3 regions of the Paenibacillus sp. RS8 genome follow, and region 1 is predicted to be linked to each of the others. Evidence: a T-box and tRNA genes for the amino acid it is inferred to sense, from the RefSeq annotation. Region 1 holds a T-box; the other regions hold tRNA genes.
What was found. The T-box of region 1 lies ahead of metG (methionine--tRNA ligase). A T-box ahead of a tRNA ligase gene usually reads a tRNA of that ligase, here a tRNA-Met.

Region 1 (5,094 bases):
CATCAGTCATTATTAAATCAATCCCTTTACTTACTTCAACGGCTTCCACCTTGCTGCTGCTATCAAGCCCTTTTAGAAAATTAGGAACCCATCCCTCAAGCCCTGCTCCGTTATATAGGAACAATTGCGCTTTAGAGGTGTTAACAATATCCTGACTGCGCGGTGTCCAATCATGCGGCTCTACACCAACCGGAAGCAAATTAATGGCATTTATATCATCTCCACCAATTTCCCGAGTAAACTCATAAATAGGATAAAAGGTAGTTACAACATTTACTTTCCCTTCAACTATACTTCCACTGCTCTTAGGTCCACATGCAGTGAGTGTAAATACAAGCACCATTGCAAGAATGAGCAGACTTATTCGTGACTTCATAGCAACCATTAAATTGATCTCCCTCTCAAATCGTAATCTTTACTATTAGAAGTATAATAGTAATCATTACGATAAGTCAACAATAAATCCTGATAAGATGATTCTGGATTTTATCTTTGCTAATACTTCGAAAAAAGGAATGTTCCCACAGCCTATCCGGCTGAAGGAGCATTCCCTTCCTTGATATAAATTTTCATTTATATATTCTACATTACCAATCTTACTTCACAATAGCTCCATTTGGCATGCTGTCTGGCACCGTTGCTATGGTTAATTGATCACCTTTAGAAGCCGCTAGAATCATCCCTTGTGACAATTCTCCGCGTAGCTTCACCGGCTTCAGGTTCACAATACAAATCACTTTTTGTCCTACCAGCTCTTCCGGCGTGTAGAATTTAGCGATACCAGAAACGACTTGACGCTGCTCATAACCTAAATCCAGCTGCAGCTTCAGCAGCTTGTCGGCTTTCTTTACAGGCTCTGCTGCAATGACCTGAGCTACTCTGAGCTCAGCCTTGGCGAAATCGTCGATACCGATCTCTTCTTTATGCTCTTCCTCAGGCTCGGATACCGCTGGGGCAACAGGAGCTGCTTCGGCTGCTTCAGCCGCAGGCTTGCCAGCACCCATGGCGTCGGCAATATAAGCTACCTCTTGCTCCACATCTAGACGCGGGAAGATAGGATTGCCTTTCACCAGCTTTGTTCCTGCCGGAATCAGACCAAAAGTCTTACCGCTGTCCCAGGTCGTGAGCTCACCTGCTTCGATGCCAAGCTGCTCCCAGATCTTCGCTGGGGTTTGCGTCAAGAACGGCTGTAGCAGAATGGAAGCGGTGCGAAGACCTTCCACAAGATGTCTCATCACGGAAGCTAACTCCGCTGTTCTGCTCTCATCCTTAGCAAGTACCCAAGGCTGTGTCTCATCAATATATTTATTGGTGCGGCTGATAAAGATTCCGATAGCTGTCAGCGCTACGGAGAACTCCATTTTTTCCATCGCTTCTTCTACTTTGGCATAAGTGTTCTCTGCCGCAGCTTGAAGCTCACCATCAAATGCTGTTACATTTCCTTCATACGCCGGAAGCTCTCCACCGAAATACTTCTCCACCATCGCACCTGTCCGGTTCAACAGGTTACCAAGGTCGTTAGCAAGATCATAGTTAACCCTATCTACAAAGCTTTCAGGTGTGAATGTACCATCCGAACCAAACGGTACTTCCCGCAGCAGGTAATAACGAAGTGCATCGAGGCCGTAACGATCAATCAAAGTAACCGGATCTACTACGTTCCCTTTGGATTTCGACATTTTGCCATCCTTCATAAGCAGCCAGCCATGTGCAAACACCTTTTTCGGAAGAGGTTCACCTAGCGCCATTAGAATAATTGGCCAGTAAATGGTATGGAAACGAACGATTTCTTTGCCGACAATATGTACATCTGCAGGCCAGAAGTTATCGTACAGACTGCGATCCTCAGAACCGTAACCCAAAGCAGTAATGTAATTCGTCAACGCATCGATCCATACGTACACTACATGCTTTTCGTCGCCTTTAACTTTAACACCCCAATCGAAAGTCGTACGGGAAACCGCAAGATCCTCCAGACCAGGCTTGATAAAGTTGTTGATCATTTCGTTCTTACGGGATTCCGGCAAAATAAATTCCGGATTTTCCTCATAAAATTGCAACAATCGATCTGCATATTTACTCATCCGGAAGAAATAACTCGCTTCCTTCACCAGTTCAACAGGATGACCGCTATCAGGGCTTTTTGCGCCAATGATTACGCCATTGTCATCTCGAACGATATCAACCAATTGCGTTTCGGTATAGAAGGTTTCATCCGGAATACTGTACCAGCCTTCATATTCACCTTTATAAATATCACCTTGCTTGAGCAGTCGATCAAAAATATCCTGAACAACCTTTTTATGACGATCTTCCGTAGTACGGATAAAGTCATCATTGGAGATATCTAACTTACGCCATAATTCCTTAATTCCAACAACGATGTCATCTACGAACTGCTGAGGGGTTTTACCCGCTTCCTCAGCCTTCCGTTCAATCTTTTGACCATGCTCGTCTGTACCTGTTAGATAACGTACGTCATAGCCGCGTAGACGTTTGTAGCGGGCCATTGCATCTCCAGCTACAGTGGAATAAGCATGTCCAATATGCAGCTTATCACTCGGATAGTAGATTGGTGTAGTTAAGTAAAAAGTTTTCTTCTCGCTCATTGATTAATCATCCTTTCTTTCATTAAAAGACAAAAAACTCCCGCCCCTATAATGGGGCGAGAGTATAACTCACGCGATACCACCCAAATTTCCTGTCTCTTCACAGAGAACAGGCTTCGCCAGTTCCTTCCCGGGAACTGTCCATTAACGCTGGAACACGCTGTTATCTTACGTGAACCTCAAATGCAGTTCCCGCTCGAACACAGTTCCTCCCGGACCATATTCAATCTAACGCTCCATACCGGCTTTCAGCTCGAACCGGCTCTCTGTAATGGACGTACCGATTTACTCATCCGTTCCTCGGAATTCATACTATTACCTGTGAATATACCCAATGATAAGGGCCCCTGTCAAGTCGCACGGGCAGAATCCTTCTTCGAGGGTTGTTCCTCAAGAGGTGGAACCGGATCAAGCCCCCCTGGATGGAAGGGATGGCATCTAGCAATCCGCTTGGCAGCAAGCCATGAGCCTTTAAGTGGACCATGGACTTCAATCGCTTCTAGCGCATAGGCAGAGCAGGTTGGATAAAAACGACAAGTTGCAGGCTTAATCGGGGAAATGTACTTGCGGTACACCCGAATGGGAGCCTGAATCGTTCTTCGAAGGGTCGCCATCCTTAGACCCCTTTTTTGTGATTAGCTGCTGCGACTAGTTCTTCTTCCCGGTTCTCTTCACATTCTTTGCAATAACCGAACACCTCAAATTTATGCTTGACTACCCGGAATTGATCAGGTGTATCCGTTAAATTCATCGGGCAGAAATTAATCGGGTAGGTTTTCTCGCATTGAAGGCAAATCATATGATGATGGTGATCCTGATGATTACAGCTTCCCTTGAATTTCACTCCGTCTTCAAAGACGATTTGTTCAAGTACACCAAGCTCTTCCATTACACGCAGATTGCGGTACACGGTATCAAAGCTAAGTCCGCTATACTTGCGGCCCATATGCTCATAGACATCCTTCGCTGACAAATAACCCTTATTCTCGCCGAATAACTTGGCAAGCGTTTTGCGTTGGTCGGTGATTCGCAGACCTTGCCCCGACATGACCTCTAATATTTGTTCTGTCGACAGCATACGCTCATCTCCCATAACATTTCAGTTCATTTCATTTATACTTCACTCTCTTAATAATGCCCCAAAATAAATGCCCCGTCAATGAAACAACCAAGTGCATGAGCGTTCATCGGAGTAAAATCATACATTTAAATACAAAAAGTCCGGCTGAGTATTCCTTGGTGGAATATTCAGCCGGACTTTTATTTCAGTTAATCCCAAATAACTTAAAGGATGGACATATTATTTTATTTCTTCGCAGGTAGCGGTGTAACTAGGAAATTCACCGGCAAGTTACTACCAGAAGCTGCTGTGAACAAAATCTCCACGGAGCCGCCATAATCGCCAGTACGATAAATTACACTGTTCATGTCAGCACTGGAGAGACTTCCAGATGTCGGCATGTGTACAATTTGACCGTTAACTAAGACAGGACCCATGTAATTACCGCCACGTGGATTAAACGTAATCAAGGAATTAGGTGCAACACGATCGAATTTGATTTTGTATAACACCCCGAAATTACCCGCATTCGATGCTTCAGTACCGTTCATTGGGTCTACGCCGATCAAATTCAAATCACTCGAATTGTCACCGAGAAGAAGTCTCGCAGGAGTTACTCCTACTTCATCGGTAACCGTGATGATGCGTGTAGAATCAGCATAAGTTCCTCTGTTATGCACCCCATCACGATCCAATATTGGAAGTGTAGGCAGTGTTGTCAAAGGATCTTTATTCGCATCGATCATCATGACATTATATTCAATAGGATAATCACTAAATAAATCCGCTTGGAGTGATACAATCTCGCCTGGTTTCATGGCAATTTTGTTTAGATCCGTAAGAATCGAGACGCTTTCCCCGGGTTGTAGGACCGTTGTCTTATAATCTCTTCTAGTCTGCATAGACTCCCAGTACCGCTGCACTGACATTTTACCAGTACCTTCTGGATAAGAGTTTGGACCGCCAAAGCCTACATATTCGGTTGTAATTGTCGTAGGGTACAGATTGTTATTCTTAGCAATCACATACACCTTCGTTTTAATATTCATATTATTCTTGTGGTGAACCAAGAAGCGGGTTCCGCCAAATGATGTTTCTTTATACGTGATCCCTTCCGTATTCACTGTTTCTGGACTGTTACTGCGGATAAGGGTATAAGGCTCAGAAGAAAGGTTATACGCTACCTTCTGCCAAGTTGGAACCATCGATCCATCGATGTTAAATACACTACCTGGAGAACCGAATAATCTGTAGAAATCCTCTTTACTGTACATGATTTCATCTGAAATATTAATGGTCTTCTCAAAAGTGCTGATTGCGCCATGTGAATCTTTTACTTGAATGGCTACTGTTGCTGGACCTGGAGTGAAGAACGCTTCTGCTTTGTTCGTCCAAGTCACTTCAATTTGATCACCGTCTGGGTCG
Region 2 (5,094 bases), 1.2 Mb from region 1:
AAATCAAGGTTAAGCTAATAAGAGCACACGGAGGATGCCTAGGCGCCAGGAGCCGACGAAGGACGTGGCGAACAACGAAACTGCCTCGGGGAGCTGTAAGCAAGCTTTGATCCGGGGGTGTCCGAATGGGGAAACCCAGCTGTGGTAATTCGCAGTTACTCATACCTGAATACATAGGGTATGTAGAGGCAGACCAGGGGAACTGAAACATCTAAGTACCCTGAGGAAGAGAAAACAATAGTGATTCCGTCAGTAGCGGCGAGCGAACGCGGAACAGCCTAAACCTAAGAGCTTGCTCTTAGGGGTTGTGGGACGTCTCACATGGAGTTACAAAGGAATATGGTAGGCGAAGAGGTCTGGAAAGGCCCGCGATAGAGGTAAAAGCCCTGTAGCCTAAACTGTGTTCTCTCCGAGACGGATCCCGAGTAGTGCGGGGCACGTGAAACCCCGTATGAATCCAGCAGGACCATCTGCTAAGGCTAAATACTACCTGGCGACCGATAGTGAAACAGTACCGTGAGGGAAAGGTGAAAAGCACCCCGGAAGGGGAGTGAAATAGAACCTGAAACCGTGTGCTTACAAAAAGTCAGAGCCCTATCTATGGGTGATGGCGTGCCTTTTGTAGAATGAACCGGCGAGTTACGTTTAACATGCAAGGTTAAGTCGAGAAGACGGAGCCGCAGCGAAAGCGAGTCTGAATAGGGCGACTCAGTATGTGGACGTAGACCCGAAACCGTGTGATCTACCCCTGTCCAGGGTGAAGGTGCGGTAACACGCACTGGAGGCCCGAACCCACGCACGTTGAAAAGTGCGGGGATGAGGTGGGGGTAGCGGAGAAATTCCAATCGAACTCGGAGATAGCTGGTTCTCCCCGAAATAGCTTTAGGGCTAGCCTCGGTATAAGAGTAGTGGAGGTAGAGCACTGATTGGGTGCGGGGTCCGCAAGGATTACCAAGCTCAGTCAAACTCCGAATGCCATATACTTATTGCCGGGAGTCAGACAGTGAGTGCTAAGATCCATTGTCAAAAGGGAAACAGCCCAGACCATCAGCTAAGGTCCCCAAGTGTGTGTTAAGTGGGAAAGGATGTGGAGTTGCACAGACAACCAGGATGTTGGCTTAGAAGCAGCCACCATTGAAAGAGTGCGTAATAGCTCACTGGTCGAGTGACTCTGCGCCGAAAATGTAACGGGGCTAAACACACCACCGAAGCTATGGCTAGATACTATGTATCTGGGGTAGGGGAGCGTTGTATGTGGGTTGAAGGTGTACCGTAAGGAGCGCTGGACAGCATACAAGTGAGAATGCCGGTATGAGTAACGAAAAGATCAGTGAGAATCTGATCCGCCGAAAGCCCAAGGTTTCCTGAGGAAGGCTCGTCCGCTCAGGGTAAGTCGGGACCTAAGGCGAGGCCGAAAGGCGTAGTCGAAGGACAACAGTTTGAAATTACTGTACCACCGTAATCCGCTATGAGCGATGGGGTGACGCAGGAGGGTAGTGACGCGGACTGATGGATATGTCCGTCTAAGCAGTGAGGCTGATGTGTAGGCAAATCCGCACATCGTTAAGGCTGGGCTGTGATGGGGAGCGAAAATTGTAGTAGCGAAGGTCATGATCTCACACTGCCAAGAAAAGCCTCTAGCCAGGAGAAGGTGCCCGTACCGCAAACCGACACAGGTAGGCGAGAAGAGAATTCTAAGGCGCGCGGAAGAACTCTCGTTAAGGAACTCGGCAAAATGACCCCGTAACTTCGGGAGAAGGGGTGCCCCGGTAGTGTGAATAGCACGAGGGGGCCGCAGTGAAAAGGCCCAAGCGACTGTTTAGCAAAAACACAGGTCTGTGCGAAGCCGCAAGGCGAAGTATACGGGCTGACGCCTGCCCGGTGCTGGAAGGTTAAGGGGAGTGGTTAGGGGTAACCCGAAGCTATGAACCGAAGCCCCAGTAAACGGCGGCCGTAACTATAACGGTCCTAAGGTAGCGAAATTCCTTGTCAGGTAAATTCTGACCCGCACGAATGGCGTAACGACTTGGGCGCTGTCTCAACGAGAGATCCGGTGAAATTTTAATACCTGTGAAGATGCAGGTTACCCGCGACAAGACGGAAAGACCCCATGGAGCTTTACTGCAGCTTGATATTGAATTTGGGTACGATCTGTACAGGATAGGTGGGAGCCGTAGAAATCGGAGCGCAAGCTTCGGTGGAGGCGCCGTTGGGATACCACCCTGATCGTATCTAGGTTCTAACCTAGTGCCCTAATCGGGTACGGGGACCGTGTCAGGCGGGCAGTTTGACTGGGGCGGTCGCCTCCTAAAGAGTAACGGAGGCGTTCCAAGGTTCCCTCAGAATGGTTGGAAATCATTCGAAGAGTGCAAAGGCATAAGGGAGCTTGACTGCGAGACCTACAAGTCGAGCAGGGACGAAAGTCGGACTTAGTGATCCGGTGGTACCGCATGGAAGGGCCATCGCTCAACGGATAAAAGCTACCCTGGGGATAACAGGCTTATCTCCCCCAAGAGTCCACATCGACGGGGAGGTTTGGCACCTCGATGTCGGCTCATCGCATCCTGGGGCTGAAGTAGGTCCCAAGGGTTGGGCTGTTCGCCCATTAAAGCGGTACGCGAGCTGGGTTCAGAACGTCGTGAGACAGTTCGGTCCCTATCTGTCGTGGGCGCAGGAAATTTGAGAGGAGCTGTCCTTAGTACGAGAGGACCGGGATGGACGTACCGCTGGTGCACCAGTTGTTTCGCCAGAAGCATGGCTGGGTAGCTACGTACGGACGGGATAAGCGCTGAAAGCATCTAAGCGTGAAGCCCCCCTCAAGATGAGATTTCCCAATTAGTAAGACCCCTTGAAGACGACGAGGTAGATAGGTTGGAGGTGGAAGTGCAGTAATGCATGGAGCTGACCAATACTAATCGGTCGAGGGCTTATCCTATACTTAAAACGCAAATTCAATTCGGATTCAGTTTTCAGGCATCAAGCCTGGTATGAATATTCCCTGATAGCTCAGTTGGTAGAGCACTCGACTGTTAATCGAGTTGTCACAGGTTCGAGTCCTGTTCGGGGAGCCATATGGAGAGGTGTCCGAGTTTGGCCGAAGGAGCACGATTGGAAATCGTGTAGGCGCCACAAGCGTCTCGAGGGTTCGAATCCCTCTCTCTCCGCCACAAATTTTTAATTAGTATGGCCCGTTGGTCAAGGGGTTAAGACACCTCCCTTTCACGGAGGTAACATGGGTTCGAATCCCATACGGGTCACCAAATTTTCACTTGATTTTACATAGTGGACTTTGGTACAATAACAATTGTTGTTTACGGAGGCTTAGCTCAGCTGGGAGAGCATCTGCCTTACAAGCAGAGGGTCGGGGGTTCGATCCCCTCAGCCTCCACCATATTCATTTAAGAACGACGCGGGGTGGAGCAGCCCGGTAGCTCGTCGGGCTCATAACCCGAAGGCCGCAGGTTCAAATCCTGCCCCCGCAACCAATTTTCATCAAGTAATTATATCTTTTGGAACCGTGGTGTAGTTGGCCTAACATGCCTGCCTGTCACGCAGGAGATCGCGAGTTCGAATCTCGTCGGTTCCGCCATTTTCTTGGCTCGATAGCTCAGTCGGTAGAGCAGAGGACTGAAAATCCTCGTGTCGGCGGTTCGAATCCGTCTCGAGCCACCATGTAGTATATAACTTAATATGCCGGTGTAGCTCAATTGGTAGAGCAACTGACTTGTAATCAGTAGGTTGGGGGTTCAAGTCCTCTCGCCGGCACCATCTTTGGGGGATTAGCGAAGTGGCCAAACGCATCAGACTGTAAATCTGCTCACTCACGTGTTCGGTGGTTCGAATCCATCATCCCCCACCATTTTTTTAGGGGCATAGTTTAAAGGTAGAACAACGGTCTCCAAAACCGTTGGTGTGGGTTCAATTCCTGCTGCCCCTGCCAATCTTTATCTAAAGTCTTTCTCTAAAGTTTAATATGGCGGTCGTGGCGAAGGGGTTAACGCACCGGTTTGTGGATCCGGCATTCGTGGGTTCAAGTCCCATCGGTCGCCCCATTTACTTTAAGAAGAACAGCAACAAATTCAGTTTAATATGGCGACTGTGGCGAAGGGGTTAACGCACCGGATTGTGGTTCCGGCATTCGTGGGTTCGAGACCCATCAGTCGCCCCATTTTACTTTAAAATGTTATTGGGGATTAGCCAAGCGGTAAGGCAACGGACTTTGACTCCGTCATGCATAGGTTCAAATCCTATATCCCCAGCCATTTTATGCGGACGTGGCTCAGCGGTAGAGCATCGCCTTGCCAAGGCGAGGGTCGCGGGTTCGATTCCCGTCGTCCGCTCCAATGTTTTCATATGGCGCCATAGCCAAGTGGTAAGGCAAAGCTCTGCAAAAGCTTTATCCCCAGTTCAAATCTGGGTGGCGCCTCCATTAATTTCATATGTGCCGGCGTGGCGGAATGGCAGACGCGCTCGACTCAAAATCGAGAGGGAAACCGTGGAGGTTCGAGTCCTCTCGCCGGTATATCAAAAAGGTTAGTAAAGTTGCTAATACAAGCGAATTTACTAACCTTTTTTCTTTGTCTATGAACTTTTATTCTTAAGCCGTTGAATTAGAGACACTTCTAATTCAACGGCTTTTTTATGTGAAGCGGAGTGAATTGTAATTTTATTGACTGCTTAGTCGGAATGTCCGCGGTGTGAGACCTACCTCACGTTTGAACATATTGCAGAATTGAGCGTCATTCACAAACCCTGCAGCGGCAGATACTTCTGAGATATGCATTTGGGTATGTTGCAAGAGAGACTTTGCATAATCCAGACGTTTCAATAGTAGATAGCGAAGAGGTGAAGAACCGAATCGCTCTTTAAATAAATGGCGGAAACGATCATAGCTGTATCCAGACATCTCAGAGAGTGTTGCGACCGATAGCTTATGGCGGTAATGCTCATTCATATAGTTTAGAACATATTGGACTCTGTCTTCCGTTGGCGATTGAAACCCAGAGGCGCTAAGAAGCCGTATCAGATGAACAGTGATTTCGCTCATTTGAAGGTTCAATAGTTCAGAGAATCCATCTTGTTTGCGCGTAAACT
Region 3 (5,094 bases), 3.2 Mb from region 1:
ATGTTGGCTTAGAAGCAGCCACCATTGAAAGAGTGCGTAATAGCTCACTGGTCGAGTGACTCTGCGCCGAAAATGTAACGGGGCTAAACACACCACCGAAGCTATGGCTAGATACGTATGTATCTGGGGTAGGGGAGCGTTGTATGTGGGTTGAAGGTGTACCGTAAGGAGCGCTGGACAGCATACAAGTGAGAATGCCGGTATGAGTAACGAAAAGATCAGTGAGAATCTGATCCGCCGAAAGCCCAAGGTTTCCTGAGGAAGGCTCGTCCGCTCAGGGTAAGTCGGGACCTAAGGCGAGGCCGAAAGGCGTAGTCGAAGGACAACAGTTTGAAATTACTGTACCACCGTAATCCGCTATGAGCGATGGGGTGACGCAGGAGGGTAGTGACGCGGACTGATGGATATGTCCGTCTAAGCAGTGAGGCTGATGTGTAGGAAAATCCGCACATCATTAAGGCTGGGCTGTGATGGGGAGCGAAAATTGTAGTAGCGAAGGTCATGATCTCACACTGCCAAGAAAAGCCTCTAGCCAGGAGAAGGTGCCCGTACCGCAAACCGACACAGGTAGGCGAGAAGAGAATTCTAAGGCGCGCGGAAGAACTCTCGTTAAGGAACTCGGCAAAATGACCCCGTAACTTCGGGAGAAGGGGTGCCCCGGTAGTGTGAATAGCACGAGGGGGCCGCAGTGAAAAGGCCCAAGCGACTGTTTAGCAAAAACACAGGTCTGTGCGAAGCCGCAAGGCGAAGTATACGGGCTGACGCCTGCCCGGTGCTGGAAGGTTAAGGGGAGTGGTTAGGGGTAACCCGAAGCTATGAACCGAAGCCCCAGTAAACGGCGGCCGTAACTATAACGGTCCTAAGGTAGCGAAATTCCTTGTCAGGTAAATTCTGACCCGCACGAATGGCGTAACGACTTGGGCGCTGTCTCAACGAGAGATCCGGTGAAATTTTAATACCTGTGAAGATGCAGGTTACCCGCGACAAGACGGAAAGACCCCATGGAGCTTTACTGCAGCTTGATATTGAATTTGGGTACGATCTGTACAGGATAGGTGGGAGCCGTAGAAATCGGAGCGCAAGCTTCGGTGGAGGCGCCGTTGGGATACCACCCTGATCGTATCTAGGTTCTAACCTAGTGCCCTAATCGGGTACGGGGACCGTGTCAGGCGGGCAGTTTGACTGGGGCGGTCGCCTCCTAAAGAGTAACGGAGGCGTTCCAAGGTTCCCTCAGAATGGTTGGAAATCATTCGAAGAGTGCAAAGGCATAAGGGAGCTTGACTGCGAGACCTACAAGTCGAGCAGGGACGAAAGTCGGACTTAGTGATCCGGTGGTACCGCATGGAAGGGCCATCGCTCAACGGATAAAAGCTACCCTGGGGATAACAGGCTTATCTCCCCCAAGAGTCCACATCGACGGGGAGGTTTGGCACCTCGATGTCGGCTCATCGCATCCTGGGGCTGAAGTAGGTCCCAAGGGTTGGGCTGTTCGCCCATTAAAGCGGTACGCGAGCTGGGTTCAGAACGTCGTGAGACAGTTCGGTCCCTATCTGTCGTGGGCGCAGGAAATTTGAGAGGAGCTGTCCTTAGTACGAGAGGACCGGGATGGACGTACCGCTGGTGCACCAGTTGTTCCGCCAGGAGCATGGCTGGGTAGCTACGTACGGACGGGATAAGCGCTGAAAGCATCTAAGCGTGAAGCCCCCCTCAAGATGAGATTTCCCAATTAGTAAGACCCCTTGAAGACGACGAGGTAGATAGGTTGGAGGTGGAAGTGCAGTAATGCATGGAGCTGACCAATACTAATCGGTCGAGGGCTTATCCTATACTTAAAATGCAAATTCAATTCGGATTCAGTTTTCAGGCGATTAAGCCTGAGCATTACGCTGTAATGCCCGTTTGGTGGCGATAGCGGAGGGGTTCCACGCGTACCCATCCCGAACACGACCGTTAAGCCCTCCAGCGCCGATGGTACTTGGACCGAAGGGTCCTGGGAGAGTAGGACGCCGCCAAGCGGACAACCACATTACCCGTGGTATTTTTTTTGCCCTTAATATTCGTATGTCTTAAAAGGGCCTTTAGCTCAGCTGGTTAGAGCGCACCCCTGATAAGGGTGAGGTCGGTGGTTCGAGTCCACTAAGGCCCACCATATTCCCTGATAGCTCAGTTGGTAGAGCACTCGACTGTTAATCGAGTTGTCACAGGTTCGAGTCCTGTTCGGGGAGCCATTTATGGAGAGGTGTCCGAGTTTGGCCGAAGGAGCACGATTGGAAATCGTGTAGGCGCCACAAGCGTCTCGAGGGTTCGAATCCCTCTCTCTCCGCCATGAATTTACTTCCCTGTTAGGGATGAGAAGCCTTGGTGGTTCGTTGAAGCATAAGCTTCGTTAGGAATGCTTCGCAATCTCGATAGTAGTGAGAGTATCCCTCTCTCTCCGCCATAAAGTTTATTAGCATGGCCCGTTGGTCAAGGGGTTAAGACACCTCCCTTTCACGGAGGTAACATGGGTTCGAATCCCATACGGGTCATAACATGGAGGCTTAGCTCAGCTGGGAGAGCATCTGCCTTACAAGCAGAGGGTCGGGGGTTCGATCCCCTCAGCCTCCACCATATTCATTTAAGAACGACGCGGGGTGGAGCAGCCCGGTAGCTCGTCGGGCTCATAACCCGAAGGCCGCAGGTTCAAATCCTGCCCCCGCAACCAATTTACATTTATGCATTATGTCTGTGGAACCGTGGTGTAGTTGGCCTAACATGCCTGCCTGTCACGCAGGAGATCGCGAGTTCGAATCTCGTCGGTTCCGCCATTTAGTTAATTATTGTTGGGGATTAGCCAAGCGGTAAGGCAACGGACTTTGACTCCGTCATGCATAGGTTCAAATCCTATATCCCCAGCCATTTATGAGAGCCATTAGCTCAGTTGGTAGAGCACCTGACTTTTAATCAGGGTGTCGAAGGTTCGAGTCCTTCATGGCTCACCATTATTTTTAAAGTGTGCGCGTGTGGCGGAATGGCAGACGCACCAGACTTAGGATCTGGCGTTTCACGACGTGGGGGTTCAAGTCCCTTCACGCGCACCATATTTTGCGGAAGTGGCTCAGCGGTAGAGCATCGCCTTGCCAAGGCGAGGGTCGCGGGTTCGATTCCCGTCTTCCGCTCCATAATTTTTGCGCCCTTAGCTCAGCTGGATAGAGCGTTTGACTACGAATCAAAAGGCCGGGAGTTCGAATCTCTCAGGGCGCGCCATTTTTATTAATAAGTCATTACATGTTTTGACGGGATGTAGCTCAGCTTGGTAGAGCACCTGGTTTGGGACCAGGGGGTCGCATGTTCAAATCGTGTCATCCCGATTTTATACCTTTGCGGGTGTAGTTCAATGGTAGAACTTCAGCCTTCCAAGCTGATAGCGTGGGTTCGATTCCCATCACCCGCTTATAATTAAGAAACACCTGTCTATTATAGGCAGGTGTTTTTTTGTATAGTTACATTCATATGGATACAATAGAACTTAGGGCTTTTAGTTGAGGAGGTAGCTATGTTTGAATTCGAAGCTAAATTAGTGCGACCTGATGCAAGTGGGAGCTGGACTTATCTTAACGTCCCTTTTGATGCCGAACAAATATTTGAAACAAAGTCCAGGGTACAGGTAAAAGGAACTGTAAATGGAATCCCCTATAGAGGAACGCTTATGCCCCATGGAAACGGAAAGTATTTTATGGTGGTAAAGAAAGAACTACGGGATCTAGCCAAAGCTCAACCTGGTGATATTGTGCGTGTGACGATGGAGCAGGATCATCAATTACGAGAGGTAGAAGCTCCAGAGGATTTCCTTGATGCGCTGAGTAGCCATGAGCAGGCAGAAGCTTATTACAACGGTCTGGCTTATTCTTATCAGAAGGAATATGTATCTTGGATCGAAGCGGCGAAAAGACCTGAAACCAGAGCATCTCGTATCGAGAAATCAGTTAGCAAGCTCGCAGATGGATTGAGGCTAAAATAAAAATACGAATAATCGATGCAAGGTATGAACATAAGAACAGCGTCCCTTTCCCGTCATAAGGAAGAGGACGCTGTTTACGTTGGTGGATATGCGTGGGTTGGCTTAAATAAGAACGGCTACCTCACCACAATTCACAAACTTAATACTTTCGATCATTACCGACAGTTCACCTGAAGGTATGGCTAACTGGCATGTGCTACCGATCTGAGCTAACAGTAGCTGCATGCCAATAGGCGAGAACATTGAAATCTTGTTATCATTGGGTTCAGCCTGGTTTGGAAATACGATGGTGTAGGTATCTGTAGTATTGTCGTCTAAGTAACGAAGCTGAAGCTGACTTCCAATCAATACGAGTGAGTTCAATTCTTCTCCATTAAAACGGGATAGTAATTGTTCCAGCTCGGAGCAATAACGGGACAGCAACGTTTCAGCATGGCTTCTTTGTTTACTTCGTTCCGGGAAATATTGATTTAGAAATGCGATTTTTTCCTCATCAAAATATATAAGCTGCTGGACCAATTGTGTCCTTGAGCCTTCATAAATTAGACTATGGTTCATAGTAGATTTCACCCCCTCTAAGTAGCACATTCTTTGCAAATTTGTTATGACGCGTTGCCATATTAAAATCCCTCCTATACAAATAGAGGTCCCCTAGAGGGAACCTTCTGATCAGTATAACAGCTTCTATATGTAAATCCAATCCATTTTGTAAAGGCAATTAATTCTTACTAAATATTGTATTTAAAACGTTTGACTATTACATATTTGGGTGCTATGATAGGCTGATGTTATAGGCATTTCGTAGAAAACTGCGGAATGCCTATACTATATTTCGATGATGTTTTTACATTAATGTTACCAGGGGAGTGATACGCGCCATGTACATTTCGTTGAGTTTACCTATAGAATCTAGACATAAAAATTAACTAATAAATTTATCAAAGGAGAGATCAGGATGATTCAAGTAAAAGAGTTTGTAGATGCGGATAATTCGTATGCTGAGAATAAGGCAAATGAGTTCTTGGCAGGGCTGCGGGAGGAACAGATTGTGAATATTTGTTACGGTTCGATAGTTAAATCTTCACGTGATGGGG

Region 2: it has a tRNA-Met gene. The T-box ahead of metG (methionine--tRNA ligase) is inferred to sense a tRNA for this amino acid. The anticodon was not compared.
Region 3: it has a tRNA-Met gene. The T-box ahead of metG (methionine--tRNA ligase) is inferred to sense a tRNA for this amino acid. The anticodon was not compared.

Annotation. Positions count from the first base shown of each region.
Region 1 is NZ_CP168131.1:6,440,915-6,446,008, forward strand. Features, by position in the region: gene ACDZ28_RS30360 (metal ABC transporter solute-binding protein, Zn/Mn family) at 1-385, opposite strand, end outside; gene metG (methionine--tRNA ligase) at 597-2,609, opposite strand; T-box leader at 2,659-2,919, opposite strand; gene yidD (membrane protein insertion efficiency factor YidD) at 2,960-3,223, opposite strand; gene ACDZ28_RS30375 (Fur family transcriptional regulator) at 3,226-3,687, opposite strand; gene ACDZ28_RS30380 (stalk domain-containing protein) at 3,915-5,094, opposite strand, start outside.
Region 2 is NZ_CP168131.1:513,954-519,047, reverse strand. Features, by position in the region: rRNA gene ACDZ28_RS03375 (23S ribosomal RNA) at 8-2,935, shown strand; tRNA gene ACDZ28_RS03370 (tRNA-Asn) at 2,996-3,071, shown strand; tRNA gene ACDZ28_RS03365 (tRNA-Ser) at 3,075-3,167, shown strand; tRNA gene ACDZ28_RS03360 (tRNA-Glu) at 3,186-3,260, shown strand; tRNA gene ACDZ28_RS03355 (tRNA-Val) at 3,316-3,391, shown strand; tRNA gene ACDZ28_RS03350 (tRNA-Met) at 3,409-3,485, shown strand; tRNA gene ACDZ28_RS03345 (tRNA-Asp) at 3,512-3,589, shown strand; tRNA gene ACDZ28_RS03340 (tRNA-Phe) at 3,597-3,672, shown strand; tRNA gene ACDZ28_RS03335 (tRNA-Thr) at 3,693-3,768, shown strand; tRNA gene ACDZ28_RS03330 (tRNA-Tyr) at 3,774-3,859, shown strand; tRNA gene ACDZ28_RS03325 (tRNA-Trp) at 3,867-3,940, shown strand; tRNA gene ACDZ28_RS03320 (tRNA-His) at 3,977-4,052, shown strand; tRNA gene ACDZ28_RS03315 (tRNA-His) at 4,093-4,168, shown strand; tRNA gene ACDZ28_RS03310 (tRNA-Gln) at 4,188-4,262, shown strand; tRNA gene ACDZ28_RS03305 (tRNA-Gly) at 4,269-4,343, shown strand; tRNA gene ACDZ28_RS03300 (tRNA-Cys) at 4,356-4,429, shown strand; tRNA gene ACDZ28_RS03295 (tRNA-Leu) at 4,444-4,522, shown strand; gene ACDZ28_RS03290 (AraC family transcriptional regulator) at 4,667-5,094, opposite strand, start outside.
Region 3 is NZ_CP168131.1:2,512,130-2,517,223, forward strand. Features, by position in the region: rRNA gene ACDZ28_RS12525 (23S ribosomal RNA) at 1-1,826, shown strand, start outside; rRNA gene rrf (5S ribosomal RNA) at 1,899-2,015, shown strand; tRNA gene ACDZ28_RS12535 (tRNA-Ile) at 2,073-2,149, shown strand; tRNA gene ACDZ28_RS12540 (tRNA-Asn) at 2,153-2,228, shown strand; tRNA gene ACDZ28_RS12545 (tRNA-Ser) at 2,234-2,326, shown strand; tRNA gene ACDZ28_RS12550 (tRNA-Glu) at 2,457-2,528, shown strand; tRNA gene ACDZ28_RS12555 (tRNA-Val) at 2,535-2,610, shown strand; tRNA gene ACDZ28_RS12560 (tRNA-Met) at 2,628-2,704, shown strand; tRNA gene ACDZ28_RS12565 (tRNA-Asp) at 2,730-2,807, shown strand; tRNA gene ACDZ28_RS12570 (tRNA-Gln) at 2,824-2,898, shown strand; tRNA gene ACDZ28_RS12575 (tRNA-Lys) at 2,906-2,981, shown strand; tRNA gene ACDZ28_RS12580 (tRNA-Leu) at 2,997-3,080, shown strand; tRNA gene ACDZ28_RS12585 (tRNA-Gly) at 3,087-3,161, shown strand; tRNA gene ACDZ28_RS12590 (tRNA-Arg) at 3,170-3,246, shown strand; tRNA gene ACDZ28_RS12595 (tRNA-Pro) at 3,277-3,350, shown strand; tRNA gene ACDZ28_RS12600 (tRNA-Gly) at 3,363-3,433, shown strand; gene ACDZ28_RS12605 (YdeI/OmpD-associated family protein) at 3,536-4,000, shown strand; gene ACDZ28_RS12610 (GreA/GreB family elongation factor) at 4,103-4,558, opposite strand; gene ACDZ28_RS12615 (sporulation protein Cse60) at 4,956-5,094, shown strand, end outside.